4 regions of the Serratia sp. 25CWL12 genome follow, and region 1 is predicted to be linked to each of the others. Evidence: predicted binding sites of a transcription regulator. Region 1 holds the regulator's gene; each other region holds the start of a gene.

The links. Region 1 encodes PurR, which represses purine synthesis genes. Its sites were predicted from a motif close to CANGCAAACGTTTGCNTG; they were not measured.
Region 2: tusA (sulfurtransferase TusA) is a predicted target of PurR. The motif match lies at 2,435-2,452, and genes of this name have one in related genera.
Region 3: rbsD (D-ribose pyranase) is a predicted target of PurR. The motif match lies at 3,385-3,402, and genes of this name have one in related genera.
Region 4: gltS (sodium/glutamate symporter) is a predicted target of PurR. The motif match lies at 5,776-5,793, and genes of this name have one in related genera.

Annotation. Positions count from the first base shown of each region.
Region 1 covers NZ_CM147698.1:2,031,802-2,039,518, reverse strand. The annotation lists gene ACX9GV_RS08885 (riboflavin synthase subunit alpha) at 62-709, shown strand; gene punC (purine nucleoside transporter PunC) at 838-2,043, opposite strand; gene punR (DNA-binding transcriptional activator PunR) at 2,173-3,117, shown strand; gene purR (HTH-type transcriptional repressor PurR) at 3,114-4,139, opposite strand; gene cydH (cytochrome bd-I oxidase subunit CydH) at 4,828-4,917, shown strand; gene sodB (superoxide dismutase [Fe]) at 5,194-5,772, opposite strand; gene ACX9GV_RS08855 (C40 family peptidase) at 5,990-6,805, opposite strand; gene ACX9GV_RS08850 (Grx4 family monothiol glutaredoxin) at 7,265-7,612, shown strand; gene rnt (ribonuclease T) at 7,684-7,717, opposite strand, start outside.
Region 2 covers NZ_CM147698.1:3,845,263-3,852,979, forward strand. The annotation lists gene ACX9GV_RS16690 (zinc/cadmium/mercury/lead-transporting ATPase) at 1-2,032, shown strand, start outside; gene tusA (sulfurtransferase TusA) at 2,097-2,348, opposite strand; gene ACX9GV_RS16700 (7-cyano-7-deazaguanine/7-aminomethyl-7-deazaguanine transporter) at 2,555-3,226, shown strand; gene ACX9GV_RS16705 (DcrB family lipoprotein) at 3,325-3,888, shown strand; gene glpC (anaerobic glycerol-3-phosphate dehydrogenase subunit GlpC) at 3,969-5,168, opposite strand; gene glpB (glycerol-3-phosphate dehydrogenase subunit GlpB) at 5,165-6,436, opposite strand; gene glpA (anaerobic glycerol-3-phosphate dehydrogenase subunit A) at 6,426-7,717, opposite strand, start outside.
Region 3 covers NZ_CM147698.1:4,199,706-4,207,422, forward strand. The annotation lists partial or broken gene ACX9GV_RS18305 (zinc ribbon domain-containing protein) at 1-184, shown strand, start outside; gene ACX9GV_RS18310 (ATP-binding protein) at 244-1,269, shown strand; gene kup (low affinity potassium transporter Kup) at 1,458-3,326, shown strand; gene rbsD (D-ribose pyranase) at 3,535-3,954, shown strand; gene rbsA (ribose ABC transporter ATP-binding protein RbsA) at 3,962-5,467, shown strand; gene rbsC (ribose ABC transporter permease) at 5,474-6,442, shown strand; gene rbsB (ribose ABC transporter substrate-binding protein RbsB) at 6,468-7,355, shown strand; gene rbsK (ribokinase) at 7,417-7,717, shown strand, end outside.
Region 4 covers NZ_CM147698.1:4,238,358-4,246,074, reverse strand. The annotation lists gene trmH (tRNA (guanosine(18)-2'-O)-methyltransferase TrmH) at 1-154, shown strand, start outside; gene recG (ATP-dependent DNA helicase RecG) at 151-2,232, shown strand; partial or broken gene ACX9GV_RS18490 (AsmA family protein) at 2,526-4,187, opposite strand; gene ACX9GV_RS18485 (uracil-xanthine permease family protein) at 4,328-5,722, opposite strand; gene gltS (sodium/glutamate symporter) at 5,960-7,171, shown strand; gene fabY (fatty acid biosynthesis protein FabY) at 7,252-7,717, opposite strand, start outside.

The sequences.
Region 1 (7,717 bases):
GTTTTCACTGCTAACTGGGGCAAACTGCTTACAGCACATTGAGTTCAGAAAAGAGGCCAACATGTTTACCGGTATCGTACAGGGCACCGCAGCGCTGGTTGCCATTGATGAAAAACCTAATTTTCGCACCCATACAATTGAAATGCCCGCTGAACTGTTGCCAGGGCTCGAGCTAGGCGCTTCGGTGGCGCATAATGGTTGTTGCTTGACGGTAACCGCCATTAACGGTAACCAAGTGACGTTTGATTTGATCAAAGAAACGTTACGCTTGACCAATCTTGGTGATCTCAAACTTGGCGTTAAGGTTAACGTCGAAAGGGCGGCCAAATTCAATGATGAGATTGGTGGTCACCTAATGTCCGGGCATATTATTTGCACCGCTGAAGTTGCCAAGATTTTCACCTCGGAAAATAACCGTCAAGTATGGTTACGGATGCCAACACATGATTTGATGAAATATGTGCTGCATAAAGGCTATATCGGCATTGATGGTATTAGCCTGACCATTGGTGAGGTGGTTAATAACCGCTTTTGCGTACACTTAATCCCGGAAACCCTTGAGCGTACCACGTTGGGCAAGCGACGCCTTGGCGATAAAGTGAATATCGAGATCGACCCGCAGACCCAGGCCGTGGTTGATACCGTTGAGCGGGTACTTGCCAGCCGCGAAGCCGCTATGGCTGTAGCAGCGAATACAGTAGCCCAGTAAAAGCCTAAGAGTGATTAAAGCAGCCCTGGTTTGGCCGGGCTGCGACTATTCGACCTACAAAGTGTTTGGTGCCTTTGACACTAAACACTTGCCGCCATAGCTTATCGCGCTCGGCAAAAGTCATATCATCATGAGACTGAGTCTGCACTTTCTTGTTGTAAACGCCGCTGTTTTTCATTGACGCCATAAAGTTGGATCGCATAGCCCAAAGCGACCAAAAATACCGTAGTGAGCATGATGGTGACGGTTGCTACCAACGGTTGGCTAATAAATGCCGAGACCAGCAAACTGGAAACAAAACATAGCCCCAATTGGATGGTATTTTGCAATGCGGCGGCTTTACCACTGCTTTCAGGGAACGGCATGAGCGCATTACTGACCAGAATAGGGTAGCTGGCACCGTTAACTAAGGCCATAAAGCAGAATGGGATCAGCAGAGTGGTTAACGTCGGTTCCGTTAATGTTGCCAGTAAATATAAAGCCAAGATACTGAAGCCATAGGCGAGCAGCAGCCAAGGCAACAAGAGATTACCGGAAATACGACTCAAGGCACTGCGGCAACTGTATCCACCCAGCAAAAAAGCCAGAGTCTGTGGAACATAGCTCAGGCCAATATCATTTGGGCTATACCCCATATCACCAAGAATAAATGGTGAGCCAGTCAGCCAAGCAAAAAAGCTGGCGGAACAGGCAGCAAAAATCATCACGTTGCCGCTAAATCGCGGGGATTTTAAAATCTGATAGAAACTGCTGCCGGGTTGTTTGTCAGTAGAGGGTACCAACCGGCTGTGATCGTTCAGTAATAGGGTAGGAATAAGCAATAATAATGTGATGGAAAGTAATACAATAAAGATGGCGCGCCAGCCCATATGATTAAGTAACCAGGCACCGCAGAGTGGTGCTAATGCAGGGGAGAGGGCGACCAGCGGCATGATAGCGGCAAAAACACGGTTGACCTTACCGTCGCGGTAGCGATCCACCACGATGGCTTGCCAGGTGACTGCTGCAGAACAGACCCCAATGGCTTGAAGAAAGCGCAGTGACCACAGTTGGACTGCGTTTTCCACCCATAACATACCCAGGCAACCGAAGGCGAATAGCACTAGGCCAACCAAGAGCACCGGTTTACGCCCCAGGCGATCTGACAAGGGCCCCCACAGCAGTTGAGCAAAGGCAAACCCGGCCAGGAAAATACTCAAACTGGCACTGATGGCCCCAGGGGAAATCTGCAACTCCTGTTGCATAGCACCAAATGCCGGCAGATACATGTCGGTAGCCAGGTACCCCAACATGCTTAGGCCAGCAAGATAAAACATAAATCCAAAATTTCGCATGGTATTTCTCGTTAAAATTATGTTACGCAGATTTTTTTAGCGGCGGCAAGTGTATACGGCTGGATCTCTAGTTGTGAAACGGTATTATTTGCAAGGTGCTATTAAAAAATTTGAAGGCAGAATATCACTATGTGGTCTGAATACTCGTTAGATGTCGTTGATGCGGTAGCACGTACCGGGAGTTTCAGCGCAGCAGCACAGGAATTACATCGTGTTCCTTCGGCGGTGAGCTATACCGTGCGGCAACTGGAACAATGGTTGGCGGTCCCTCTCTTTGTGCGCCATCACCGTAATGTGGAATTAACACCTGCGGGCTCACTGTTTATTAAAGAGGCGCGAGTTGTTATCAAAAAAATGCTTGATGCGCGTCGACAGTGCCAGCAGGTTGCTAATGGTTGGCGTGGTCAGTTAAGAATTGCGGTTGATTTGATTGTAAAGCCACAGCGTAGCCGCCAGCTATTACTGGATTTTTATCACCATTTTCCTGATATGGAATTGGTGCTGCAGCCAGAGGTGTTTAATGGAGTATGGGATGCCTTGGTTGATGGCCGTGTGGATATGGCTATCGGTGCGACACGCGCTGTGCCCGTAGGGGGGGGTTATGCATTCCGTGATATGGGCTTTATCAATTGGCTTTGTGTGGTCAGCGCCAGTCATCCTTTGGCGGCGATGAAAGGCCCCCTCAGTGATGAGCAATTACGCGCTTACCCTTCGCTGGTGTTAGAGGATACATCACGTAATTTACCCAAACGGGTAACTTGGTCGCTGGATAACCAACGGCGCTTAATGGTGCCTGATTGGGTTTCTGCGGTAGATTGCCTTTGTAGTGGCTTGTGTGTGGGGATGGCGCCAGCCCACCGGGTATTACCGTTGGTACAAAGCGGAGAGTTGGTGGAGTTACAACTGCGTGAACCCTTTCCCCCGAGTGCTTGTTGCCTTACCTGGCAGCAAAAAGCGCAGTCACCCGCCATGTCTTGGTTACTCAACTATCTGGGTGACAGTGAAACGCTTAATCAGGAATGGCTGAGCGAGAAGTCGCCGGAAAGTCTGCTGCTTCCCGGCGTGAGCGATTAACGACGGTAATCGATAAAAGGACCATCGGCGACAGAACGGCGTTCGATCAGGGTTGGGTGAATTTCGATTACTTTGGATTGTTCACGTTTGCTGGTAATACGGTCCAGCAAGATGGTGAAGGCCATTTCACCCAAGCGTTCTTTAGGTTGATGGATAGTGGTCAGTGCCGGGGTAAAGTAGCGAGCATTACGCACATTGTCATACCCGATCACCGAAATATCTTGTGGTACGCGCAACCCCAGTTCATCAGCAGCACAGATGGCACCCATCGCCATAATATCACCGCCACAGAAAACGGCGGTTGGGTGTTGCTTTTGCGACAGGATCTCATGCATGGCTTGGTAACCAGAGTCCGGCTCGAAATCACCTTGAACGATCCACTCTTCACGGATGTCGATATGTGCTTCCTGCAGCGCTTTGAGGAATCCCTGATGACGTCCACCGCCGGTATTACGCGAAAGTTGGCCAGGAATCGCGCCGATATCCCGGTGCCCACGTTCGATAAGATAACGGCCAGCCAGGTAACCGCCCGCAAAAGCATTATCAATAATGGTATCAGTAAAATCCTTGCGTGCGCTGCCCCAATCCATAACCACCATAGGGATATTGCGGTAATCTTCCAGCATTTCCAGTAAAGGCTCTGGATATTCGGAGCACATTACTAGCAGGCCATCAACGCGTTTTTGCGCCAGCATCGACAGATAGGCTCGTTGCTTATCCAAATCGTTGTGAGAGTTGCATAAGATCAAGGTATAGCCTTGGCTATAGCAACTGTTTTCTACTGCCTCGATCACTTCGGCAAAGTAGGGCGACTCGCTGGAGGTCGCCAGCAAACCCACCGATTTGGTATGATTAACCTTCAGACTGCGGGCCACTGCACTGGGCGAATAATGTAGCTCCTTAATCGCAGCCCAAACGGCTACCTTAGTCTCTTCGGCGACGAAACGCGTTTTATTAATAACGTGTGAAACGGTCGTTGTGGAAACGCCCGCGCGCTTGGCTACATCTTTAATCGTTGCCATGTAAAAAATGACTCCTAAACCTACATGTCCATTATGCAGGTATGATGTTAATCGTTTGCCTACCTGTCTAGATAACCGTACCTGATGTCGCTTCACGTTAAGCATCTGGCTTGTGGGCACGATGCGGAACGCTGACACGCCGTGAACCCGTCCGTGGGGGCTCGTATCGCGCATCCATGCGCTCAACGCTCAGCTAACCTGCATCATACCCACCTGGAGGCATAGCTATTTAGATAAGCGAAAACTGAGTTTTTAGTACTGAATTCGTCAGTCGCTTAAACAGGAGGGCATTACACCGGTATGCGGTTATGAATGGGCGATTTTGTCGTATATTGCAGCAAAGTGGAAGAGCTAATCATGTATTTAACATCAAGTTTATTCGAGCCATAACGGATACGCCGTCATTTAGATTGTAATGGGGGCATAGACTACTGGGATAACAAGAGATAAGTCACGAACTGTGGGAAAAATGATTTGCTGTATTGGCTGCGTCGCTTATGCTTGAGTAACCACATACCTGAGTTTATTCCGGTTGCAATGAGTAGTCGCAATGAGCAGTAACAATAAATAGTCATAACGGGGCAAATCAGTAAGCACCCCCCGGTTACTGAGGCAGCTACGTCACGACAGGGCAACCAGGAACCATACCACTTACAGTACGACGAAGATCATAGAGAGGGAGACGTTTATGGATACCAATTTGAAGATGTCATTGTTTACTACCTGTTGTGCATTGGTAATGATTGTGGCGTTCGGCCTTATTGCCGCATTGAATTAGTTTATACCCAAGTTCAATCAAGATGCCGCTAGGCGGCAAGCAAGTGAATCCCTAGGAGCATAGGCCACTATGTGACTAGGGTGAGTGCGCGTAGCCAACACCGCAGCAGTTTGATTGGCGACGGGTATATTCAGGTTGCTGGGCGGTCAGCAACCGCAATGTTAATGACGAGTACAATAAATTAAGGCGCGGAAAAATTCCGCGCCTTAATTTATTGGTAACAGCTTTATGAGTAACAGCTCGATAGGTCACTGTTCTCTGAGCAATTGCCGGCGATTAAGCCAGGTTTTCTGCTACAAATGCCCAGTTGACCAATGCCCAGAAGTTTTCCAGGTATTTAGGGCGTGCATTACGATAGTCGATATAATAAGCATGTTCCCAAACGTCAACCGTCAATAACGGCTTGTCAGCGCCAGTCAGTGGGGTTGCTGCATTGGAAGTACTGACGATTGCCAGTGAACCATCAGCTTTTTTCACCAGCCAGGTCCAGCCGGAGCCGAAGTTCTTTATTGCGGCATCGGTGAATTGATCTTTAAATGCAGCGAAAGAACCGAAAGATTTGTTGATGGCTTCAGCAACAGCACCCGTTGGCTCATTGCCGCCTTGTGGTGACAGGCAGTGCCAATAGAAGGTGTGGTTCCATACCTGTGCGGCGTTGTTGAAGATACCAGCGGTGGAAGTTTTGACGATCTCTTCCAGGGTTTTGTCTTCGAACTCGGTACCTTTCACTAAGTTATTCAGGTTAACCACATAGGTGTTATGGTGTTTACCATAGTGGTATTCCAGAGTTTCAGCGGAAATATGAGGCTCAAGCGCATTTTTTTCATACGGTAGTGCAGGTAATTGAAACGGCATTGCTTTCTCCTTTTTATATACAGAGTTCTCTCTCGTTAGCGCCAGTCAGAGCCGCGGAGAGAGGAAACACAGAATTGTTATAGATATTTCATAGTTGTTAATCTTATCAACTTTCCGAGTGAATAAAAGATCCAATGTGTACTAATTGAGTAACTAACTAAATAACAAGAGAAAAAAAGGAGAGGCTGAGTTTAACTACTCAGCCAGCGAAGGTGGATTAGCGGATGTTTTTAGGTGTAACCACCCGGCGAGCACCAATATAGTGGTTTTGCCAGTAGTCATTATTCAACTGAGTGATTTGGATCTCTTCACCCGTGCGTGGCGACTGGATAAACTTACCGTTACCGATATAGACGCCAACATGATCCGCAGTGCCGCGATTATTGATACGGAAAAACACCAGATCACCTGTTTCCAATTCACTACGTTTGACAGGGGCGGCATCACGTAAGTGGAACATTTCGTTAGCAGTCCGCGGCATTTTGATCTTGACGACGTCTTTGTAGGCGTAATAGATCAAACCACTGCAATCGAACCCTGTACCTGGTGATGAGCCTCCCCACTTATAAGGTTTACCCATTTGTCCCATCAGCTTACTGACGGCGGTTTGCTTGGCACGCTGAAAACGTTTTTTGTGCTCAGGGCTAAGTTTTAGTGTTTTTTCCTGTGTCAGCAATTTTGCCGTAGCCTTACCGGCTTCACGATGACGGCCATATCCCTTTGTTTTTCCTTTTTTGCTGGGGGTCACTTTAGTACCGGCGATTTTCCGGGTGCTAGTTTTTGACTTCAGGCTGCTGGTTTTCTTGCTGGTCTTCACTGCAGAGGATGACGCTTTTACTGCTTTTGGTGGAGAGGAGAGCTTTGCTTTTTTGCTGGTTTTATCGGCTTTCTTTTTCTTACCAACATTTGGCTGAGCTTGCTTAACGTGGTTTTTGCGTTGCTCAGCAGAAACATCAGCCCGCGGCGCAGCATGGGCGAGGTTAAAGAACAGTTGTGTGAATAGCAGCATTAAAAATGTTGTAATTAACCGCATGTCTATATTACCAACCTTGGCTCAAACAGAAAATGTATAAATAATGTACTTGCTAAATCCGAGTACAATAATCCCGAAGTTAACCATATAACGTGCTATTGATCTCATAAATAATGATTTATTTTGTGAGAAAACATTAATGACTTTTTATCAGGTCAAAAAATAGCACATTGAAAGAACAAACTGCGTTCAGCAGTAGCATTGAAAATTATTATTCATTAATCACAGATCGTCAAAAAATATTTACCATAGGGATAAGTCTCACCGCCTTGGCTTAACATTAGGGCGGGCATAAATGCTATTTAACCTTCATCGCACTGTGTCAAATCAATCAAATCACTTAAGTATAGGGCGGAGGAGGGAGCATACCCATGCAAAAGATAGTGTTTTCTTGGTCTGTTGCTACCGCTACAATATCCGTATGATGTATTTGTCGCCATGGTATAGCTTGAGGAAGCAATAATGAGCACGATTGAAAAAATTCAGCAGCAAATCTCCACTAATCCCATTCTATTGTATATGAAAGGCTCGCCGAAATTACCCAGTTGTGGTTTTTCTGCTCAGGCTGTGCAGGCACTTTCCGCTTGTGGTGAACGCTTTGCCTATGTGGATATTCTGCAAAACCCGGATATTCGTGCAGAGTTGCCTAAGTATGCTAACTGGCCAACATTCCCACAATTATGGGTAGACGGTGAATTGATTGGTGGTTGCGATATCATTGTTGAGATGTATCAGCGTGGTGAACTGCAACCATTAATCAAACAAACGGCTGAAAAATACAAAGATCAGCAAGAGATACAGCCGTAACAGTGAGCAGATATTAAGTGGTAATCATTCCCTGCCTGAGTGTAAAGGCAGGGAACAAACCTGCTCTGAGCTTAAGATTTTTCCGTCAGGTCCCCGGTAATTGGC
Region 2 (7,717 bases), 1.8 Mb from region 1:
AAAAAAAATTGAAAATGCCGTTGCATCACTACCTGGCGTGAATCAGGTACAGGTGCTGTTTGCGACTGAAAAGCTGGTGGTAGATGCCCAGTCAGATATCAGCATCAATGTGCAAAACGCCGTAAAACGCGCGGGGTTTACCCTACTGAGCCCCACAGCCAACCACCAAAACAGTGAAGTTAAAACCATCCACTGGGGGGAATTTACCCCATTATTACAGCTCTCCGGGTTGATGTTCACCAGTTGGATGATTGATATTTTCAACCCACAATGGGGCAATATTGCCTTTATTATCACTGCCCTGGTTGGACTGTTGCCCATTGCCAGCAAAGCGTTACGACTGATTCGTTCAGGTACCCCGTTCGCCATAGAAACATTGATGAGTGTCGCGGCCATCGGCGCACTATTTATTGGTGCCACCGCAGAAGCGGCAATGGTGCTACTGCTATTTATGTTGGGTGAGTTGCTGGAATCCTATGCCGCCAAGCGAGCACGACGTGGCATTAAGGCGTTGATGGCCTTAGTCCCGGAAGATGCCTGGCTGATCCAGGGTAATCAACGTAAGCGTGTTACGGTTGCCAGCCTGCGCCCTGGCGATGTGATAGAAATCGCCCCGGGTGGCCGCTTACCTGCTGACGCTGAATTACTCAACCCGTTTGCCAGCTTTGACGAAAGTGCCTTAACTGGGGAGTCCGTACCAGTAGAGCGCCAGCAAGGGGAGAAAGTCGCGGCTGGCAGTTTGTCTGTCGATCAGGCGGTACAGGTAACCGTCATCTCGGAACCGGGCAACAATGCCATTGACCGCATTCTGCAATTAATTGAAGAAGCCGAAGAGCGCCGTGCTCCCATTGAGCGTTTCATCGACCGCTTTAGCCGTTACTACACCCCGGCGATCATGCTCTTGGCACTGGCAGTGATCCTGATCCCCCCTTTGCTATTGGCGGAGCCTTGGTCGCTGTGGATTTACCGCGGGCTGACATTACTGCTGATCGGTTGCCCATGTGCCTTGGTCATTTCCACACCTGCCGCGATCACTTCCGGGCTGGCGGCAGCAACACGTCGCGGTGCGCTGATTAAAGGCGGGGCAGCCCTGGAGCAGTTGGGGCAAGTACAGACCATCGCGTTCGATAAAACCGGCACATTAACCCAAGGCAAACCCACGGTGACGGATGTATTGCCCGCCGAGGGGATCAGCGAGCAGGTGTTACTGGCCACTGCCGCCGCCGTTGAAGCAGGGTCACACCATCCACTGGCGCAAGCTATCATCAACCATGCGGTAGAACGCGGGGTTGAACTCCCTCTCGCTGAAGGCCGCCGCGCACTGGCCGGTATCGGCGTTGAAGGTATGGTGGCCGGAAAGATCATCCGGATCAGCACACCGGGCAAGCTGGCAGAAAATCAGTTAACCCGCGAATGGCACCACAAAGTAGACACCCTGGAAAATGAGGGGAAAACCGCCGTGGTGGTGCTGGTTGATGGCGCGCCCATTGGCCTGTTGGCCCTGCGCGATGTGTTGCGCGAAGATGCCAAGCTGGCGCTGACCCAACTGGCAGCGTTAGGGATTAGTAGCCTGATGCTCACTGGTGATAACCCACGCGCTGCCGCCGCCATCGCCAGTGAGCTGGGGATCGACTATCGCGCCGGATTAATGCCAGAAGATAAAGTGCGGATAGTCAGTGAACTGAGCAAACAGCAGCACACCGCCATGATTGGCGATGGCATCAATGATGCCCCAGCCATGAAAGCCGCCAGTATCGGCATCGCTATGGGCAGTGGTACTGATGTGGCGTTGGAAACTGCCGATGCGGCACTGACCCACAATCGGCTGGTGGGAATCACCGAGATGATCCGTATTTCCCGTGCCACTCGGGCCAATATTCGCCAGAACATTACTATTGCGTTAGGGCTGAAAGGGATTTTCCTGGTCACGACTTTGTTGGGGATAACCGGTTTATGGTTGGCAGTACTGGCAGATTCCGGCGCTACCGCACTGGTGACCGCCAATGCCTTACGGCTGTTGAAAAAACGCTGATTTCCCTGGCTCCAGCGAGTTGCAGCTTACCGGCAACTTGCTGAGGCCAGTGTATAAATATCTGTTACTCCGCCAACCCCTTGCGCAACAGATAGCGATACGGTGCCTTATCTGTTTCCTGAGCCAGCAAAGTGTGTTCCATAAAGCGGCAAAAACCCGGTATGTCGCGGGTAGTGGCAGGATCATCGGCAATGATCAGCAAGGTTTTGCCGTTATCCATATAGCGTACCGTTTTACGCACCATCATTACCGGTTCCGGGCAGCGTAATCCCAAGGCATCTAGCGTCTGGTCTGCCTGGGCAAAAATGTCAGTCATATTCTTCTCTCGATCAAAAAACATCCAAGTATACTTACTGGATCTTAACAGCGCTTAGTTTACGCCAGTCGTTTTTTTGCGCAAGATACGTTACCGTTTGCGTTAAATTTAACCATTGCATTCGTTGCGCAAACACGTATCATGCCGCCGCATAGCTAAAAAATGACATGGGTTCCCTCACCCCATCTATCCAAAAAGGTCACATTATGTATTCATTTACCCCCCAGCAACGCTTAACCGCATTGGTTTGGCTTTCGCTCTTTCATATTACCATCATTGCCTCCAGCAACTATCTGGTGCAATTGCCGATCAACATTTTCGGCTTTCACACCACTTGGGGAGCGTTCACCTTCCCATTTATCTTCCTGGCTACTGATTTAACGGTACGGATCTTCGGCGCACCATTGGCACGCAAGATCATTCTTTCCGTGATGATCCCGGCGCTGCTGATCTCCTATATTATTTCTACGGTGACCTTCCAGGGAGAATGGCAAGGGTTTGCGGCTTTAACCCAATTTAACCTGCTTGTAGCACGGATTGCCGTTGCCAGCTTTATGGCCTATGTGTTGGGCCAAATCCTCGATGTCCATGTCTTCAACCGCTTGCGTCAACGCCGTACCTGGTGGGTCGCCCCAGCCGCTGCCATGTTGCTGGGTAATATCAGTGATACCATGGCCTTCTTTTTTATTGCTTTCTACAAAAGCAGTGGCCCTTTTATGGCCGCTAACTGGGTGGAGATCGCACTGGTAGATTACAGCTTTAAGGTCATGATCTGCATGTTGTTCTTCCTGCCGATGTATGGTGTACTGCTGAACATGTTGCTCAAGCGCCTGTCTTCACACCAACAGCAGAGCCAGTTGCCGTTAAGCCAGTGGTAATGCTAGCGTCGTCTCTTATCCTGTGGGATATCTGACACCCAGGTGACTGAGTGCCATACTCCATTTATCTGTTATCTGTAAAAGAATAAGGACGCCCAATGCGTAAAGTAGTGAGATTGATGGCTATCAGCCTGTTGGCACTTGGCCTCGCTGCCTGTGATGGTGCTAACAAAGACAACAAACAACCCGTCAACGGCACGCCGGCAAGTACCCCAGCAAACCAGACGCTGAGCTTATTGGATGGCAAGTTGACCTTCTCACTGCCCAATGGCATGGCAGATCAAAGCAGCAAGCTCAATAGCCAGGTCAATAATCGCTATGTCTATGCCGACAGCAGCGGTCAACGTGTTGTGATCGTGTTGCTGGGGGACAAAACGTCAGAGAGTCTGGAAGTACTGGTTCAACGCCTGGAGCACCAACTACGCACCCGTGATGCCAACCTGGAGGTGCTCAGCAATAAAACCATTGACGCCAATGGCACCCCCATGCGCCAGCTAAACACCATCATCACTAGTAATGGTCAAAAATCCTACACATCCACCCTACTGGCGCTAGTGGATGATAATCTGCTGACCATTCAGATCATACTACCGGCGGATAACCCACAGCAGGCGCAAGACGAAGCACAGCTTATTATCAACACGCTGAAATTCAGCAAGTAACACCCGGTTCAATCCCCGAAGCATCAGTGCCGACGGGGATGGTATTAGGGGTATCGTATTAAGGGTGCAGCTTCTGCACCCTATGCTAAAGCCTGTGCCAACAAGGTAATAGGGTGTTCACAACGCTTGCTGGTGGACATTTCTATCTGCCATTTGCAGGTTTCGCAATCCGTGATCACCATATCCACCCCACTCGCTTCAATCTGCCGAAACAACGAGGCACCAATACCTTGCGCCGTTTGATAGTTCTCCGACTTGAAACCGTAGGTTCCGGCAATGCCACAACATTGTGAATCCAGCACGACCAATTCCAAACCTGGGATCTGCCGCAACAGTTCTAGCGTATAAGCCGTCCAGCCCATTTTTTCCATATGACATGGCGTGTGGTAAGCCACTCGCAGCGGCATCGGGTTGAGTGGCAATGTCCGACCTTGCTGAAGCAAACGGTAGAGGTATCGAGTTGCCAATTCCACTCGCTCACGCACTGCCGAGGTGTCGACATCCAGTAAATGCGGGTACTCATCACGTAGGGTAAACGTACAGCTAGAGGAGGTGGCAACCACGGGAATACCTTGCATCACCACCGCTTTATGCAGTGATTCGGCATTCACTTTGGCCTGCTTTTTCGCTTGTGCCATAAAGCCATTGGCGATAAGTGGTACGCCACAGCACTTTTCACGCTCCAGTAGCTGCACACCAATATCGATGGCGTTAAACACCTTGATCAGATCTTTACCCAACTGGGGATGGTTATAATTGACAAAACAGCCATGGAAAAAGGCCACTTGTTCGGTATAACGCTGCTGCTGTTGCGCCTGCTGGCGGTACCAACGGCGGAAAGTACCAAACGAATATTTTGGCAGCTCACGCCGATGGTCAATCTTCAGCGCTTTATCCAACAGTTTGCGTACCGGTTTCAGGCCAGTGGTGGCGTTAACAATCGGCGCAAACGGGGTTGATAACGAGCCCATAATGTCCGTATGGCTGAGAATGGCATCACGCAGTGTCGGTTTACTCTGGCTGAAATTGGCGCGAGCACGTTGGATAATGTCACCGATTTTCACATCGGAAGGACAGGCCACTTCGCATCGCTTGCAGTTGGTGCAATATTTGAGCGCCTCATCGTAAAGCGCTGGGTCTTTCAACCGTAAACGCTCACCGTCTGGCCCAGCCTGTTTCGGCCCTGGATAGAGAGGATTAACCTTGGCTACCGGGCAGTAGGTGGTACAAACCGTACATTTGATGCAGCTCTCAAAACTCATGTCTTTTGACTGGCTCATTTTACGTTGTGCCCCTCTATAATCTGCTGCGCCACATGCAGGGCACTAATCAACGAAACCCCAGCACCACAACCTTGCTGTAACGGATCATAACCACCGGCCACGGCACCAATGGCATACAGATTAGTGATCGCTTCCCCCTGCTTAAGGGCTCGCAAATTGGCATCGGTTTTTACCCCAAACTGCAGGTAAGGCTGCGCCGCGAAAAAATCCGGGTGACTCCAGTCGGCCCGCTCGGCTTTGCTGAAGACATCCAGCCCGAACACCGGCTCACGGATACCGGCTAAATCAGCGACCAAACCGTTGCTGAAGAAGCTGCCACTCGCCAATACCACCTGCTGCGCGCGCAACGGAATATCCGTGTGATTGCGGGTATACAATCCGCTAATGCGCTGCTGGTCAATACTGGCCCGCAACACGGTATCTCCCGGCATAAAGACACCACCCAGTTGTTGCAAGCGTTGGCGCAATGCCTGGTACAAACGCATCCCCAACACCGAAGGCGGTAAGGTTGGCAGAAGGAAAACCGGCCTGCCCACTGCTTGGCGTAATGCGAGTAACGGCTGGTCACTCTCCAGCCCCAGGCAGGCTGGCAAGAAAATAGCCTCAGCCTCACCCGCCTGTCGCTTCACCTCTTCCGCCAAGGCCGCCAAGTGCTCTGGCAGATCCAGTACACGGGCAATGTTCGCCGCGCGAAATTCACTCGGGTTATTACGCAAACGATCTAAAAGAGGTAAATGCAAAAATGCCGCCTCAGCGATCACCTTTTGTTCTTCAATCAGCGAACTGGCGGCCATCTGCGGTTGGAAATCGAGAAAACCCTCAATACCCAGCACTGCAATATGCTGCCAAGGCAAATTTCCCCCCCACGCAGATACCGGGATCGCCTGCGGACTCAACCAAGTCGCCCGGCGCGTGCCCAGTGGCGTAACACGCAAATGGTTCCACTCACAGCTCCCTTGCATGGCAACCCCACAACGTTGCAGCAACTCCTCCGCCTCCCGCGCTAAGGTCGCAACCTGAGTAGCCCCTAACAGACTGTAAGGATGCTGCGGTGCCTGTTGCTGCAGTGCAGGCAATGCGGCGAGAGGGGAACTGACTGCCGTACCATCAGGCAATTGCGCCAAGAGATCGAGAGAGCCGGAAGAGAAGTAGAGCGCACTCTGGCCACTACTGACCACGGCACAACGCTTGCCAGATTCCGCCAAGCGAATCGCACAGCTCAACCCGGCTAATCCTCCGCCAATCACCACCACATCAAATTGCATCATCCGCCTCCTGTTGGCACTCGCCAGGCGCATCCAAACCACATAAACCTTGATAAACCCAACTGGTGAATTCACTTTCCCGCAGGGCATCGCCCCAGGCAATCGGGCGTACACCTTTCCAGCGCTCATTGAGGAAATGGGAAAGTTGTTCAATAGATTGCTGCGGGGTTGTCACCTTAAAACGCGTCAGTAAACCCGCAGCGCGACAGGCACACAGTTCCCCTTGGCAGGTGCCCATGCCGACACGGGTACGCCGGCGTAAATCGACCAGGTTATTCACCGTCAGCGAGTTCACGGCATAGCGAACTTCCCCGGCGGTGACTGCTTCACACTCACACACCAGGCTGTTATCCAGCCGATTGCCGGACGGCACCAGGCTGGCGAGATCACCATGACGATAGACCGCCGAACCACGGATACTGGCCGGAAGAGAAACCACACTACGCACTGTCTCTTCTGCCGACTGACGAGAACCCGGTAACGCCTCTGTGGCGGTAGTACAAGGCGTATCGACCCCCAGTTTGGCGCACACCTTATCCGTTACCCACTGCGCCATCAGTCGGTAAGTCATCAGTTTACCGCCAGTAATGGTGATAAACCCCTCCAACCCATCGCGCACTGCGTGGTCGAGCAGCACAATGCCTCGGCTGACGCTGCGCCCAGAAGGATCATCATCACAAGCAACCAATGGCCGCACGCCAGCGTAAGCACGCAGAATACGGGTTTGTGCCAATTCAGGTGCCAATAGCGAACCTTCACGGATCAACAGGTCCACTTCCTGCGGCGTGACCACCATATTGTCAATCTGGTCATAATCAATATGCGTCGAGGTGGTACCAATCAGCGAGATGGTATCCCCTGGCACCAGAATGTCGGCATCGGCGGGTTTTCGGCAGCGGTTAATCACCATGTTGTTAATGCGATGCCCCAAGATCAGCAATGCCCCCTTGGCAGGGAACATACGGACACGCAGGTCGGCATACTCGGCAATTTGCTGCCCCCAGATGCCAGCAGCATTCACCACCACCGGCGCATGGATATCATAATGGCGCGCTAATTGATGGTCGAAAACGCGCACGCCGGTCACACGATCAGCTTCACGCAACAACCCCGTCACTTGGTGATAAGTCAGGATCTGTGCGCCATGCTCACGGGCATCGAGCATATTGGCGGCCGTCAAACGGAAAGGATCCACCGTGCCATCCGGCACGCGTACCGCGCCAATCAAGTCAGGATTTGCTGCGGGTTCGAGGTGGCGGGCCAATTGGGGATCAATCGCTT
Region 3 (7,717 bases), 2.2 Mb from region 1:
AGAAAATCGCCAGTCACAAAGTCAGTTCAGGTGTTTGGAATGCGGATATACAGAAAACTCCGATATAAACGGTGCGCGCAATATTTTAGCGGCGGGGCTCGCCGCGTTAGCCTGTAGAGAGAGGGCAGCTTTAGGCCGCTCGATGAGGCAGGAACCCACCGAGTCGAGTCAGACTTCAGTCTGAATGTTGTAGGGGTCTTCGCCCTTTAGGGCGGAGAGGATGTCAACCCTGTCTATTTTGTAATGAGAACGGATGATAATGGTTCGTATTCATTCAGTTCGCTATCGCACAGTGGCTTCCTGATATACGTTATCCACTTTAGCAAACCGCTTAACGCCTTTCCTGTTGGCAAGGTCGAGCAATACAATTTACGCCCACTTACCTTCCAAGAATTTATTTATGCCTCAAAAGAATCGGCGTTGATCAAGGCATTCGATACGCAAGCTAGTACTGCCGCAGCGAATAGCAAATTGATAGATAAGCTGACGGATTACTTTTTTACTGGTGGCATGCCGGAAGCGGTTGTCGCGTGGTACCAATTCAAAGAGTTGGGCATTTTAGAGCGCGTTGCAAAGGTCGCTAAAATTCATGCTGATTTAGTCGCAGGCTACCAACGTGATTTTGCTAAATACGCCGGTAAGGTTGATGCAACATTGATTGAGTCAGTGTTCAATAGCATACCCGCGCAGCTTTCCCTGGTTTTAGATGAGTCGGTTAAACGCTTTAAGTTTAAAAACGTCCATAACCGTAAATATCGCTATAGCGATTTTGAAACCGCTATCCACTGGTTAAGATGCTGCCGTTTGGCGCTGGCTAACTACCCCATTGAAGGTACGCCCAAAGCCCCATTTGCTGCCTACAAAAAAGAAAATAAGGTTAAATTATTTCTGTTTGATGTGGGCTTGCTTAACCATATGTTGGGCAGCAGTTATAAAGAAATTAAACAGCAACACTATGAGTACAAAGGTTATATAGCTGAAAATTTTGTACAACAAGAGCTTGCTGCCATTGGCGTTGACCCTAGCTATTCGTGGAATGATGCTCGCGCAGAAATCGAATTCATTATCTCAAATGATGAGGGCAATATTGTCCCAATAGAAGTAAAAAGCGGCAAAAGGACACGCGCTAAATCGCTGGCCTCCTATATAGAAAAGTGCGCACCAAGAAAAACATTTAAATTAACTGGTACGCAAGGTTCTTCACCATTAGAGCAAACCAACATGGTGATGCCTTTGTATTATATCCAGTATTTACCTTCAAAGTGGTAACTGCTCCATCAAGGTAGGAGCCCACAGGGTTATTCATATTTTGTTTATTTTTATCATCAGTGATAAGCATAGGTATGCAGGTTAAATGATGCATACAGTGTGTCCCTAGTGTTTGCGGATTTTTACGTAACGTGAAACAACTGGGGTATTTTTTGGTAGGGATAGTTGGTTGAGCTAGCAAAAAAATTATGAATACTGAACACAAGCAGCCGTTATCGGCAGTCACTCTGGCAGCAATTGGGGTGGTTTATGGTGATATAGGGACCAGCCCGCTCTATACCTTAAGAGAGTGTTTTTCTGGGCACTATGGTTTTGAGGTCCGTCCTGATGTGGTATTCGGGTTTCTATCTCTTATTTTTTGGATGTTGATTGTTATCGTTTCCTTGAAGTACCTCACTTACGTTATGCGTGCAGATAATGCGGGTGAAGGGGGTATTCTGACCTTGATGTCGTTGGCCGGGCGCAATACATCGGCACGTACCACGTCATTATTGGTTATTCTGGGTTTGGTTGGTGGCAGCTTCTTTTATGGCGAGGTGGTGATTACCCCGGCGATATCGGTTATGTCGGCAATTGAAGGGTTGGGAATCGCAGCACCTTCACTCGAACCCTATATCGTTCCTTTGTCCATTCTGGTTTTGACTCTATTATTTGCTATCCAAAAGCATGGTACCGGCAGCGTCGGTAAACTTTTTGCGCCAGTAATGTTGCTGTGGTTCATCGCGTTGGCGTTACTCGGTGTGCGCAGTATTATTGCTAATCCTGAAGTGTTGCAGGCCCTCAACCCTAAGTGGGCATTCAACTTCTTTGTTGAATATAAGACAGTCTCCTTTTTTGCCATGGGAGCGGTGGTTCTTGCAATTACCGGAGTGGAAGCCTTGTATGCCGATATGGGCCACTTTGGTAAATTTCCAATCCGTTTGGCTTGGTTTGCGGTGGTGTTACCTTCATTGGTACTCAATTATTTCGGTCAAGGGGCGTTGTTGCTGAAATCACCCGAGGCCATCAAAAATCCGTTCTTCTTGCTTGCTCCGGACTGGGCTCTGATTCCTTTGCTGATTCTTGCCACATTGGCTACTGTTATCGCTTCTCAGGCAGTCATTTCCGGCGTGTTTTCATTGACTCGTCAGGCGGTGCGTCTGGGGTATTTGTCGCCGATGCGTATTATTCATACCTCGGAGATGGAATCTGGCCAGATTTATATCCCGGTGATTAACTGGACACTCTATCTTGCTGTCATCTTGGTGATTGTCGGTTTTGAACACTCCAGTAATCTGGCAGCGGCTTACGGTATCGCTGTTACTGGCACCATGGTGTTGACCAGTATTCTTATTACTTGCGTTGCGATTAAAAATTGGCATTGGAATCGCTATTTTGTACTGAGTATTTTACTGATATTGCTGATTATTGATGTTCCTATGTTCTTAGCCAATGCGATGAAACTCTTTTCCGGCGGTTGGCTGCCACTGGTGATGGCATTGATGATGTTCATTATCATGACAACTTGGAAAAGTGAACGTTTTCGCCTGTTGCGTCAGATGCACGAACACGGTAACTCTCTTGAAGCAATGATAGCTTCATTGGAGAAATCTCCCCCGGTTCGCGTTCCTGGAACGGCGGTGTTTATGTCGCGTGCGATTAATGTCATTCCATTTGCGTTACTACATAACTTAAAGCACAACAAAGTATTACATGAACGTGTTGTCCTGCTTACCTTGCGTACCGAAGATGCGCCCTATGTGCCTAATGTCCAACGGGTGACAATTGAACAGTTATCGCCGACTTTCTGGCGTGTTGTCGCTCGCTATGGTTGGCGCGAAAGACCTAATGTCGAGGATATTTTTCACCGTTGCGGATTGGAAGGGTTACCTTGCCGGATGATGGAAACATCGTTTTTTATGTCCCATGAGTCACTGATACTGAGTAAACGCCCCTGGTATTTGCTACTGAGGGGGAAATTGTTTATTGCATTAAGCCGTAACGCGCTGAGGGCTGCCGATCAGTTTGAGATCCCACCTAATCGAGTTCTAGAACTGGGTACCCAAGTGGAAATATAACAATCTGAATTTATTAATTAAATCAAATCTTGTCATCGAATCATTCAAGTTACAGAGATAGGTAAACGGTAGCTTGAATGAAATTAACCAGGTAAGCGAAACGTTTCGATGGCGATCACATTTTTTCGATTATTGAGTTGTCTTTCTCAGAAATTTTTCTAAACTCTATGGTGAGCGAAACGTTTCGCTGTTGGAGTTAATCTAAAAAATGAAAAAAGGCGTACTACTGAATTGTGATGTTTCTGCGGTTGTATCTCGCCTCGGACATACTGATCAGATCACGATTTGCGATGCAGGATTGCCGATTCCGGCGACAACGCAGCGTATTGACTTGGCTCTGACTCAAGGGGTGCCGACATTCTTACAGGTTGTCGGCGTGGTCACGCAGGAAATGCAGGTAGAAAGCGCTATTCTGGCGGAAGAGATTGTTAAAAATAATCCGTCGCTCCATGAAATGTTACTGGCTCAACTAAAACAAATTGGCCAACTCCAGGGAAACACCATCAGTGTAAGCTATATCAGCCATAGTGCTTTTAAAGTGCAAACTGAACATAGCCGGGCGGTGATACGCAGTGGAGAATGTTCGCCTTATGCGAATGTGATCCTCTGCGCCGGCGTAACATTCTGAGGCATTTATGCAACCTTTACTGGAACTTAAAGGGATTGATAAAGCCTTTCCCGGCGTGAAAGCACTTTCTGGCGCTGCCCTCAGCGTTTACCCAGGTAGGGTAATGGCGTTGGTGGGGGAAAACGGTGCCGGAAAGTCAACCATGATGAAAGTGCTTACTGGTATTTACAGCAAAGATGCTGGCAGTCAGTACTATCTTGGTAAAGAAGTGACCTTCAATGGGCCGAAGGATTCGCAGGAGGCGGGCATCGGCATCATTCATCAGGAACTGAACCTGATCCCACAGCTAACCATTGCTGAAAATATCTTTTTGGGGCGTGAGTTTGTCAATCGGTTTGGCCGCATTGACTGGAAACGTATGTATGCCGAAGCGGACAAACTGCTGGCACGCCTCAACCTGCGTTATAGCAGCCACCGTCTGGTCGGGGAACTGTCGATTGGTGATCAGCAAATGGTGGAAATCGCCAAAGTGTTGAGCTTTGAATCTAAAGTTATCATCATGGATGAACCTACCGATGCGCTGACCGACACTGAAACTGCCTCTCTGTTCAATGTGATCAATGAGCTGAAAGCCGAAGGGTGTGGCATTGTTTATATTTCCCATCGACTGAAAGAGATCTTTGAAATCTGCGACGATGTGACCATTTTCCGTGATGGGCAGTTTATTGCTGAACAGCCGGTTGTTCAATTGCAGGAAGATACGCTGATTGAAATGATGGTTGGGCGCAAATTGGAAGAGCAATATCCACGCCTGAACTTGCCTCGAGGTGAAAAACGTCTGCAAGTTAGCCATGTTTCCGGCCCAGGTGTTAATGATGTCAGCTTTACTCTGTATAGCGGTGAGATTTTGGGTGTTGCTGGCTTGATGGGTGCTGGCCGTACCGAGTTAATGAAAATCCTATATGGCGCTGCACCACGCAAAAGTGGCACAGTGAATCTGGATGGTCATGATGTGATCACCCAATCTCCCCAAGATGGTCTGGCAAACGGCATCGTCTATATTTCTGAAGACCGTAAGCGTGATGGCCTGGTACTGGGGATGTCAGTAAAGGAAAATATGTCGCTTACTGCCCTGCGTTATTTCAGCCGTGCTGGTGGTAGCTTGAAGCATTCAGATGAACAAGTCGCTGTGAGTGATTTTATCCGTTTGTTCAATATAAAAACCCCTTCAATGGAACAACCTATTGGGTTACTTTCCGGCGGTAATCAGCAAAAGGTGGCGATAGCTCGTGGTTTGATGACTCGGCCAAAAGTGTTGATCCTTGATGAACCTACTCGTGGTGTCGATGTCGGGGCGAAGAAAGAGATTTATCAGTTAATTAATCAGTTTAAGCAGGAAGGGTTGAGCATCATTCTGGTCTCTTCGGAAATGCCTGAAGTACTGGGAATGAGTGATCGCATTTTGGTTATGCATGAAGGTCATCTCACCGGAGAGTTCCCAATTGAACAGGCTACCCAGGAAGTGCTGATGGCTGCCGCTGTCGGCAAGCAATACGGCGTAAAGCAGGAGTAATCAGATATGAGTTCACAGACTGTCGCGGCTAAGCGCTGGTTTAGTAAAGAGTGGCTGTTGGAGCAAAAATCACTGATAGCGCTGCTGGTGCTGATTGCCGTGGTTTCTTCAATGAGCCCGAATTTTTTCACTGTCAATAACCTGTTCAATATCCTACAGCAGACATCAGTGAACGCCATTATGGCGGTCGGGATGACGTTGGTGATCCTCACTTCTGGTATTGATCTCTCAGTAGGCTCATTACTGGCGCTTACCGGTGCGATAGCTGCCTCTATGGTAGGGCTTGAAATCAATGCCGTCGCTGCGGTTGCTGCTGCGCTGGCATTAGGTGCTCTTGTAGGCGCCGGTACCGGGTTTATTGTAGCCAAAGGTAAAGTTCAGGCATTTATTGCAACCTTGGTGATGATGCTGTTACTCCGTGGTGTCACCATGGTGTACACCAATGGCAGCCCGATCAACACCGGTTTTACTGATGTTGCTGATGCCTTTGGCTGGTTTGGTATTGGCCGTCCGTTGGGGGTGCCTACGCCAATTTGGATCATGGCTATCGTGTTTATTGCTGCATGGTATATGCTGCACCATACCCGCCTGGGCCGTTATATCTATGCTTTGGGGGGCAATGAAGCCGCAACTCGTCTTTCCGGCATTAATATCGATAGAGTGAAAATCATCGTTTACTCACTGTGCGGGTTGTTAGCTGCCCTGGCGGGAGTGATAGAAGTAGCACGCTTATCCTCGGCACAACCCACGGCAGGTACCGGTTATGAACTGGATGCCATTGCTGCGGTCGTTTTGGGGGGAACCAGCCTGGCGGGTGGTAAAGGGCGGATCGTTGGTACACTGATCGGGGCGCTGATCCTTGGCTTCTTGAGCAATGGTTTGAATTTGTTGGGTGTTTCTTCTTACTATCAAATGATCGTCAAGGCAGTGGTTATTTTGCTGGCGGTTTTGGTAGATGACAAAAGTAGCAAGTAACCTCTCCATTACAGGAATATCGACCATGAAAATGAAAAAACTGGCAACTTTAGTTTCAGCTTTTGCGTTGACTGCAACCTTGAGTGTTAATGCTTTGGCAAAAGATACTATTGCTCTGGTAGTGTCTACCCTTAATAACCCCTTCTTTGTTGCCATGAAAGAGGGTGCACAAAAAGAAGCTGACAAACTGGGCTACAACCTGGTGGTGTTGGATTCTCAGAACAACCCTGCTAAAGAACTGGGAAACGTACAAGATCTGGTGGTACAGAGCCCAAAACTATTACTGATTAACCCGACAGATTCTGATGCGGTAGGTAATGCCATCAAGATGGCTAATATGAACAAGATCCCGGTTATTACATTGGACCGTATGGCATCTAAAGGTGATGTTGTTAGTCATATCGCCTCTGATAACCGTGCTGGCGGTAAAATGGCAGGTGATTTTATTGCTAAGAAAGTGGGTGCTGATGCCAAAGTTATCCAATTGGAAGGTATCGCAGGGACTTCTGCAGCACGTGAGCGTGGCGAAGGTTTCAAACAAGCACTGGAGCAACACAAATTTAAGTTACTGGCTAGCCAACCTGCAGACTTTGATCGCACTAAAGGCCTGAACGTTATGCAAAACCTGCTAACAGCTCATCCAGATGTGCAGGCTGTATTTGCTCAAAACGATGAGATGGCGCTGGGTGCATTACGTGCATTGCAAACTGCCGGTAAAACGGATGTTGTGGTAGTGGGTTTTGATGGTACTGATGATGGGGTGAAAGCGGTAGAGGGCGGTAAAATGGCTGCAACCGTGGCGCAACGTCCAGAGCAGATTGGTGCAATGGGTGTTGAAACTGCCAATAAAGTACTGAAAGGCGAGAAGGTTCCAGCCACTATTCCGGTTGACTTGAAACTGATCACTAAATAAGTCATCTCTGCGCCATCAATGTGGTTATCACGATGGCGCGTAATTTTCTGGAATCAATGCGATGCAAACTGGCAAGTTGGTGGTGTTAGGCAGTATCAACGCCGACCATATCCTCAATGTAAAACAATTTCCTTTGCCGGGCGAAACGGTGATAGGCAAGCAGTATAAAGTTGCTTTTGGTGGCAAAGGAGCTAATCAGGCGGTCGCTGCTGGGCGTAGTGGGGCTGATATTACCTTTATTGCCTGTGTTGGCGCTGATGATATTGGTGAACGTATTCGCCAACAACTGGTTACTGATCGCATTGATACCCAACCAATAGAAGCTATTCTTGGTAACACCACTGGTGTCGCCCTGATTTTTG
Region 4 (7,717 bases), 2.2 Mb from region 1:
GCAACAACGCTTGCTGTTTGAGGGTGGTTATCCCGTGTTGGCCAATGTGGCTAAACGCAAAGGGCTACCGCGCCCACATATTGACGAACAGGGCCAGGTGGTTGCCAGCGCTGAATGGTGGGCAACCATGCAGGCGACAACGGTACGCCGATGAAAGGCCAACTGCTGGATACCATCCCTATTACCACCCTCTCTGGTGTGGGGGCCAGTCAGGCAAAAAAGCTCGCCAAAATTGGCTTGCACACCCTTCAGGACTTACTACTCCATCTGCCATTGCGCTATGAAGACCGTACCCGACTCTATCTGATTAACGCGCTGCTACCGGGTCTTTTTGCCACGGTGGAAGGGGAGATCCTGCGTTGTGATATCAGTTTTGGTCGACGCCGTATGTTGGTTTGCCAGATCAGTGATGGCAGCGGCATCCTGACCATGCGCTTTTTCAATTTCAATGCGGCAATGAAGAACAGCCTGGCGATTGGCCGCCGCATAACCGCCTACGGTGAAGTAAAACGCGGCGCTCACGGGGCAGAAATCATTCATCCGGAATACCGTATTCAGGGTGAAAAAAGTGACGTTGAACTGCAAGAGGCACTGACACCGGTTTATTCCACTACGGAAGGTGTTCGCCAGGCCACACTACGGAAGTTAACGGATCAGGCATTGGAACAACTGGATACCTGCGCCATTGCGGAGCTATTACCGGCAGAATTGAGTCACGGTTTAGTCAGTCTGCCGCAGGCGCTACATACTCTGCACCGCCCACCGCCTGATATTCAACTAATTGATTTGGAACAGGGTAAACACCCCGCACAAAAACGCCTGATCCTCGAAGAGTTATTGGCACACAACCTTAGCATGCTGGCAGTACGTGCCGGGGCACAAAGTTACCTGGCCCCTTCACTGGCACCAGATGACCGGTTGAAACAAGCGTTCCTCGCACAACTGCCCTTTTCACCGACCAATGCACAAAACAGAGTCGTGGCAGATATCGAAGCCGATATGCAAAAAGGCTTTCCGATGATGCGTTTGGTACAAGGTGATGTAGGTTCAGGTAAAACGCTGGTTGCCGCGCTGGCGGCCTTGCGAGCCATCGTCCATGGTAAACAAGTGGCACTGATGGCCCCGACGGAATTGCTGGCTGAACAACATGCCAATAATTTTCGCCAATGGTTTGAACCATTAGGCATCGAAGTCGGCTGGCTGGCAGGAAAGCAGAAAGGCAAGGCACGTCTTGCTCAACAACAAGCCATTGCCAGCGGTCAAGTAATGATGGTGGTCGGTACCCATGCCATTTTTCAGCAGCAGGTGCAGTTTAATGGCCTAGCCTTGGTGATTATTGATGAACAACACCGCTTTGGTGTACACCAGCGGCTGGCATTGTGGGAAAAGGGCGAAGAGCAAGGGTTCCACGCCCATCAGTTGATTATGACGGCCACCCCCATCCCACGCACGCTGGCGATGACGGCCTATGCCGACCTCGATACCTCAATCATTGATGAACTCCCCCCAGGCCGTACCCCGGTAACCACCGTGGCCATCCCTGATACGCGCCGCGCTGATATTATCGAGCGGGTAAAAAACGCCTGTATCAAGGAAGGCCGCCAAGCCTATTGGGTCTGTACACTGATTGAAGAGTCAGACTTACTGGAAGCCCAGGCGGCAGAGGCCACTTGGCAAGAGTTGCAAGCTGCCCTGCCAGAACTGAAAGTTGCACTGGTACATGGCCGGATGAAAGCCCAAGAAAAGCAAGCGGTGATGCAGGCATTCAAACAGGGTGAATTACAGCTATTAGTGGCCACCACCGTGATTGAAGTTGGTGTCGATGTTCCCAACGCCAGTTTGATGATTATTGAAAACCCGGAAAGGCTGGGTTTGGCACAGCTACACCAATTACGTGGCCGTGTTGGTCGTGGCGCTATCGCCTCACACTGTGTGCTGCTTTATAAAACCCCACTGAGCAAAACTGCCCAGAAACGCCTACAAGTCCTGCGCGACAGTAATGATGGGTTTGTCATTGCTCAGCAAGATTTAGAGATTCGCGGGCCTGGTGAATTACTCGGCACCCGTCAAACCGGGAGTATGGCGTTCAAAGTCGCCGAGTTGTTGCGTGATCAGCACATGATCCCGGAAGTTCAACGCGTTGCGCGCCATATTCACCAACACTATCCACAACATGCTCTCGCCCTGATTGAACGCTGGCTACCGGAAACCACCCGTTATTCCAATGCCTAGTAATAACAGGATGCCGTGGTCCAACGGCAACTTGAGCACATTTAGGCGCTGTTATGACAGGCGTTACCATAACAGCGTAACTAGGGTTATGGCTGTGCCGGCAATGGCTGTTCCGGTAATAGCTGTTCCGGTAATAGCTGTTCCGGTAATGGTTGTTCCGGTAATGGCTGTCCCGGTAATGGCTGTCCCGGCAATGGTTGTTCCGGTAATGGCTGTCCCGGCAATGGCTGTTCCGGCGATGGCTGTTCCGGCAATGGCTGTCCCGGCAATGGCTGTTCCGGTAATGATTTTTCCGGCAATGATTGCTCCAGGGTTTGCCCTTCTTTATTGAGCGCCTGTAAATGCCCCTGTAATGAAGCCTTGAATGGCCCATCGCCGTTAAGTAACCCTTTCAACTCTAATTGCAGATTACCATCACCTTCCAATGGAACCGGTTGCCATCCCCATTGCTGTAACGTATTTAAAGGCACTGAACGGCCATTAAAGGAGAGCGTAAACGGCTTACCAGGGAGCTGACTGATGCTGGCCTTAGCCTCTAACAAACCCTCCGGCATAAAGGCGCTCAACTCAGTCACATTGATTTGTTGAGCATCAGCCTGCAGCGTCAAAGAGGGGCGTCGAATATCGACCTTATTGAAAGTGGCATCACTCCCATTGAGTTGTAACGAGCCAGACCAGATTCCCCACTGGTGATCACGGGCTAATAGCAAGTTGTTACCAGAACCATCCAATGCCGTGATCTGGAAAGGAAAATCAGGATTGATATCAATGAGCAGATTACGATTAGTGGTCATCTTGCCGACATAGACTTCAGCTAACCAATCGGGTAATGGCCGCAACCACAACCCACGCCAGTTAATCGGCAAGGTATATTCTAGTGCCGCTACCGCCAACTCATCCAACTGCAAACGTTTATTCGCCCGTAACCAGTTGCCGGAGGTACGCAATAATCCCCCCTCCCAACGGGTGGTGAATTGTTGAATGGTAATACCCGCCGTAGAGAGAGTCATGCTCATAATCGGGTCGATTAAATGAAACTTGCCATTAATAATATCCCCCGCATTAAAGTTGAGCGAACCCTCTTGGCTACTCCAGTCACCTTGCTTAAAAGTGATATTTTGTAACGATAGGTCGAGATCGTTAACCGCCCACTCTTTCCCTTCCAAACGTGCATCGATTAAATCAAAGCGCTTCACTGTCACCGGAGGCAGCACCTTGAAATGCTCGCCGAACTGTTTCAATGTTAACGGAACTTGCAGGCGTACATTGCTTAGGCGCAAACTCTCCACCAACCAACTGCCATCGGCGGCACGGCTAGCCACCCCGGTGAGGTCGCCTTGGGACAGATCGGCACCAAAATTATTCAGCATCAACTGATTTTGCCTGATTTCACCCTGTACCAATACCCGTGAGGCAGGAATACCGTTCAATACCATTGAACCCGCGCTAACCTGAAATTGGTTATTTTCACCGAATAAATAGCCGGTTTTAGGTTGCCATGGATTGATACCGCCATTCACCGCCTGGGCGTTAAACTGCCAGCTATTATGGTTGAATTGCAGTGCCATATTGCTTAATTGCAATACCTCCGCCTGAATGGGTAATGAGACCCCCTGTTGCGGCAATACATTGAGGGAACCATCCCGTAGTGTCACACTGGCAAAAAAACCAGGCTCAGTGATTTGTCGTGAGCTAAATACCAGATCCACCTGCTTGGCCACCAGCGTCTGTGGTTGGTTGGCTTGAGCGAAGGTCACACCTTCCAGGCTGATTTGCCCCGGATGATTCCAGGAGTGCGAGATTTTCTCTACCGACAGGCGATACCCGCTGTTATCACTGACCCAACGGCTCAACCAGCCTGCAGCCCAATGAGTTTGGCCCAAAAGGTAAATCACTACCACGGCAAGCACAATCAGTAGCAGGAAAGTCAGCAACAGTTTTCTGATAAATTTCATCGTGCGGATCCGTAGAGGTGAGAAAAGATACCCTGTTTATGCCGCAATTAGCTCGTCAGCTCAAGAGTCGTGATGAAAAGGGTAATAAAAAACGGCCGCAAGTAAAGTACTTGAGGCCGTTTTATACCAGATTGCCGTATTTATTTCTCTGGTGGGAACAGCAAATTCAGCGTAATCGCCGTTAGACCACCGGCGGCAATACCGGAAGAAAGTAGGGTTTTCAACCAGTCAGGTGCAAATTGCAGAATCAATGGCTGTTGGGAAACCCCCATACCGACGGCGAGTGATAGCGCCATAATCATCACCGCCCGACGATTCAGGGGTTCACGAGAAACGATACGAACACCGGAAGCAGCAATGGTGCCAAACATCACAATGGTCGCGCCACCCAGCACAGGTTCAGGAATATTCTGCACAAAACCGGCAACGGCCGGGAATAACCCCAAGCCAATCAGCATCAGTGCCACAAAAAAGCCGACATAGCGGCTGGCGACACCCGTCAGTTGGATCACGCCATTATTCTGACCAAAACAGGAATTAGGGAAAGTATTGAATACCGCCGATAACATTGAATTCAAGCCATTGGCCAACACGCCCCCTTTCAGGCGCTTCATATAAAGTGGGCCACTAACCGGTTGTTCAGAAACGTCAGAGGTGGCGGTAATATCCCCAATGGTTTCCAGTGACGTCACCATAAAAATCAACATCAATGGTAACAGCAGGTTCCAGTCAAATCCCAAACCGTAATAGAGCGGTGTCGGAATGGAAATGACGGCGGTTTGAGCAACTGGCTGAGTTTCCGGTAGCATACCCATGGCCCAGGCCAGCAGATAACCTACCACCATCGCAATCACCAAAGCAGCGATACGCAGATAAGCATTACGTTGGCGGTTAAGTAGAATAATCACCGCCAGTACCGAACCCGCCAGCAACAGATTCTTTGGCTCACCGAAGGTATTCGCCTCCATCGCTGCGTAGCCACCGCCAATAGAGGTTAAACCGACCTGAATCAACGATAGGCCGATGATCATCACCACAATGCCAGAAACTAACGGGGTAATGATACGGCGCGCCAGATGCAGCACCCGGGACAGTAGGATTTCGGTACATGATGCCACCATCAAGGTACCAAACAGGGCTGCCATCATGGTGGGGATATCTGCCCCACCATTTTTCAACGCCAAGCCACCCATAATCAGTGGCGAGACAAAGTTAAAGCTGGTGCCCTGAATAGATAACAAACCAGAACCGATTGGCCCCCAGGTTTTGATTTGTAAAATAGAAGCCAACCCGGAAGCAAACAGTGACATGCTGACAATATGCTGAGTATCTTGTGCTGGCAGGCCAAGTGCCTGGCAGATCAACAACGCTGGGGTGATCACCGCCACAAACATGGCTAGCAGATGTTGGCCGGCAGCAAACAACGTTTGTGGCAGGGGGGGACGATCTTCCAGGTGATAAATCAGCTCACTAGTGCGTGGGCCGTTTGTCGATGCGGTTGCTGTAGCATCAAGTTCGGCAGAGTGGGTGGTCATGGTGTCGCATTCCAAGAAACGGAAAAGAACGTATTTTAATGATCCTTGCCACAAAAGCAAACGGTTGCGCACTTCTATTTTTATACCAATAATTTTATTGATGTCGCATTTTTATTCATTTTTCCTTGTATTATTAGGCGTTTTTACTTCTAATCCTGCACTCGTTAAGTTAAAAAGCTGTTCGAATTTTATAACTTATTATTTTATTGTATCTATTTTATTACACGGGGTACCTAGATGTTTCATCTCGATACTTATGGCACATTAGTCGCGGCCACGTTGGTTCTGCTCCTAGGTGGCAAATGCGTACGCTCTATTCCTCTACTTAGACAATACACGATACCTGCCCCCGTCGCTGGTGGTCTGCTGGTAGCAGTAGCGCTACTGGTGATGAAGAAAGTAGCCAACTGGGAAATCAGCTTTGATATGTCGCTGAAAGACCCCCTGATGCTGGCCTTTTTTGCCACTATCGGTTTGAATGCCAACCTGGCTCGATTGCGAGCGGGGGGCAAGGCGTTAGTCATATTCTTGTTCGTCGTGATTGGGTTGCTAGTGGTACAAAATGCCATCGGTATCGGTATGGCGACAATGTTGGGCTTGGATCCATTGATGGGTCTGATTGCTGGTTCAATTACCCTTTCTGGTGGCCATGGTACCGGTGCAGCCTGGAGTAAAGTGTTCATTGAACGCTATGGGTTTGAGAATGCGACTGAAGTAGCGATGGCTTGCGCCACCTTCGGTTTGGTTCTCGGCGGGCTGATTGGTGGCCCAGTGGCCCGTTATCTGGTGAAAAACTCCGCAACCCCAGAGGGAACGCCAGAAGACAGTGCACAGCCGAGTGGGTTTGAAAAGCCGGAAAGTGCTCGCTTGATTACCTCACTGGTGATGGTGGAAACCATCGCCATGATTGCTATCTGTTTAACCGCCGGGAATTTTGTCGCTGGTTTATTGAAAGGTACCGCGTTTGAACTTCCCATCTTCGTTTGCGTTCTGTTTATTGGTGTGATCCTCAGTAACACCCTGTCAGCCACTGGCTTCTACACGGTCTTTGAGCGGGCGGTATCGGTATTAGGCAACGTTAGCCTGTCGTTGTTCCTGGCGATGGCACTGATGAGTCTACGTCTCTGGGAATTGGCCTCATTGGCCTTGCCGATGCTGGCCATTCTGGCAGTACAGACGTTGGTGATGGCGCTGTATGCCATCTTTGTCACCTACCGCGTGATGGGTAAAAACTACGATGCTGCGGTGCTAGCTGCCGGTCACTGTGGTTTTGGTATGGGGGCGACCCCAACGGCCATCGCCAACATGCAGGCGATTACTGACCGTTTCGGTCCTTCACATCTGGCATTCTTAGTGGTACCGATGGTTGGAGCGTTCTTTATCGATATCGTCAATGCCATCATGATTAAGCTGTATCTGACGTTGCCGATGTTCTCTGCAGTTAGCTAAATCCCCTTGGTCGGTTACCCGTCGTCGCTTGATTGGCGACGGGTAAATATCAGCAAGTCCTTTGCTGTTAACTTATTTCTTCAATCTTCTGCCAAAACATCTTTATCCAAGATAACGTTTGATTCTGCAGGCAATACCATAAAAGTCCCTTCGAACACCGCCCCCTTATCATCGCCACCGAATAAGTGTACCTCTGCCTGCACCCGCGCCCGACGGCCTTGTGCCAAACGAGCCAGATCACCGCTCAGCGAACTGAGCTCAGCCACTGCCCGGGGCCGACCAGTGACAGGTTTGCTATAACGAATATGGGCATCTGCCAGAATAATGGTTCCACCCAGTTGGCGTTCACGCAGTAGCAACCAGATTAGCCCCCAGCCAGTCAAGGTTGCCAAAGAAAATAAGCTCCCGGCAAACAGGGTATGGTGCGGATTCTGATTGCCAATCTCTGGCATCGTGGTGACAAAACGTTGACCCGTATACTGGCTGATACGCACACCCATTTTTTCACTGAGAGGAATATGTTGATACCAGGCTTGTTGTAACTGC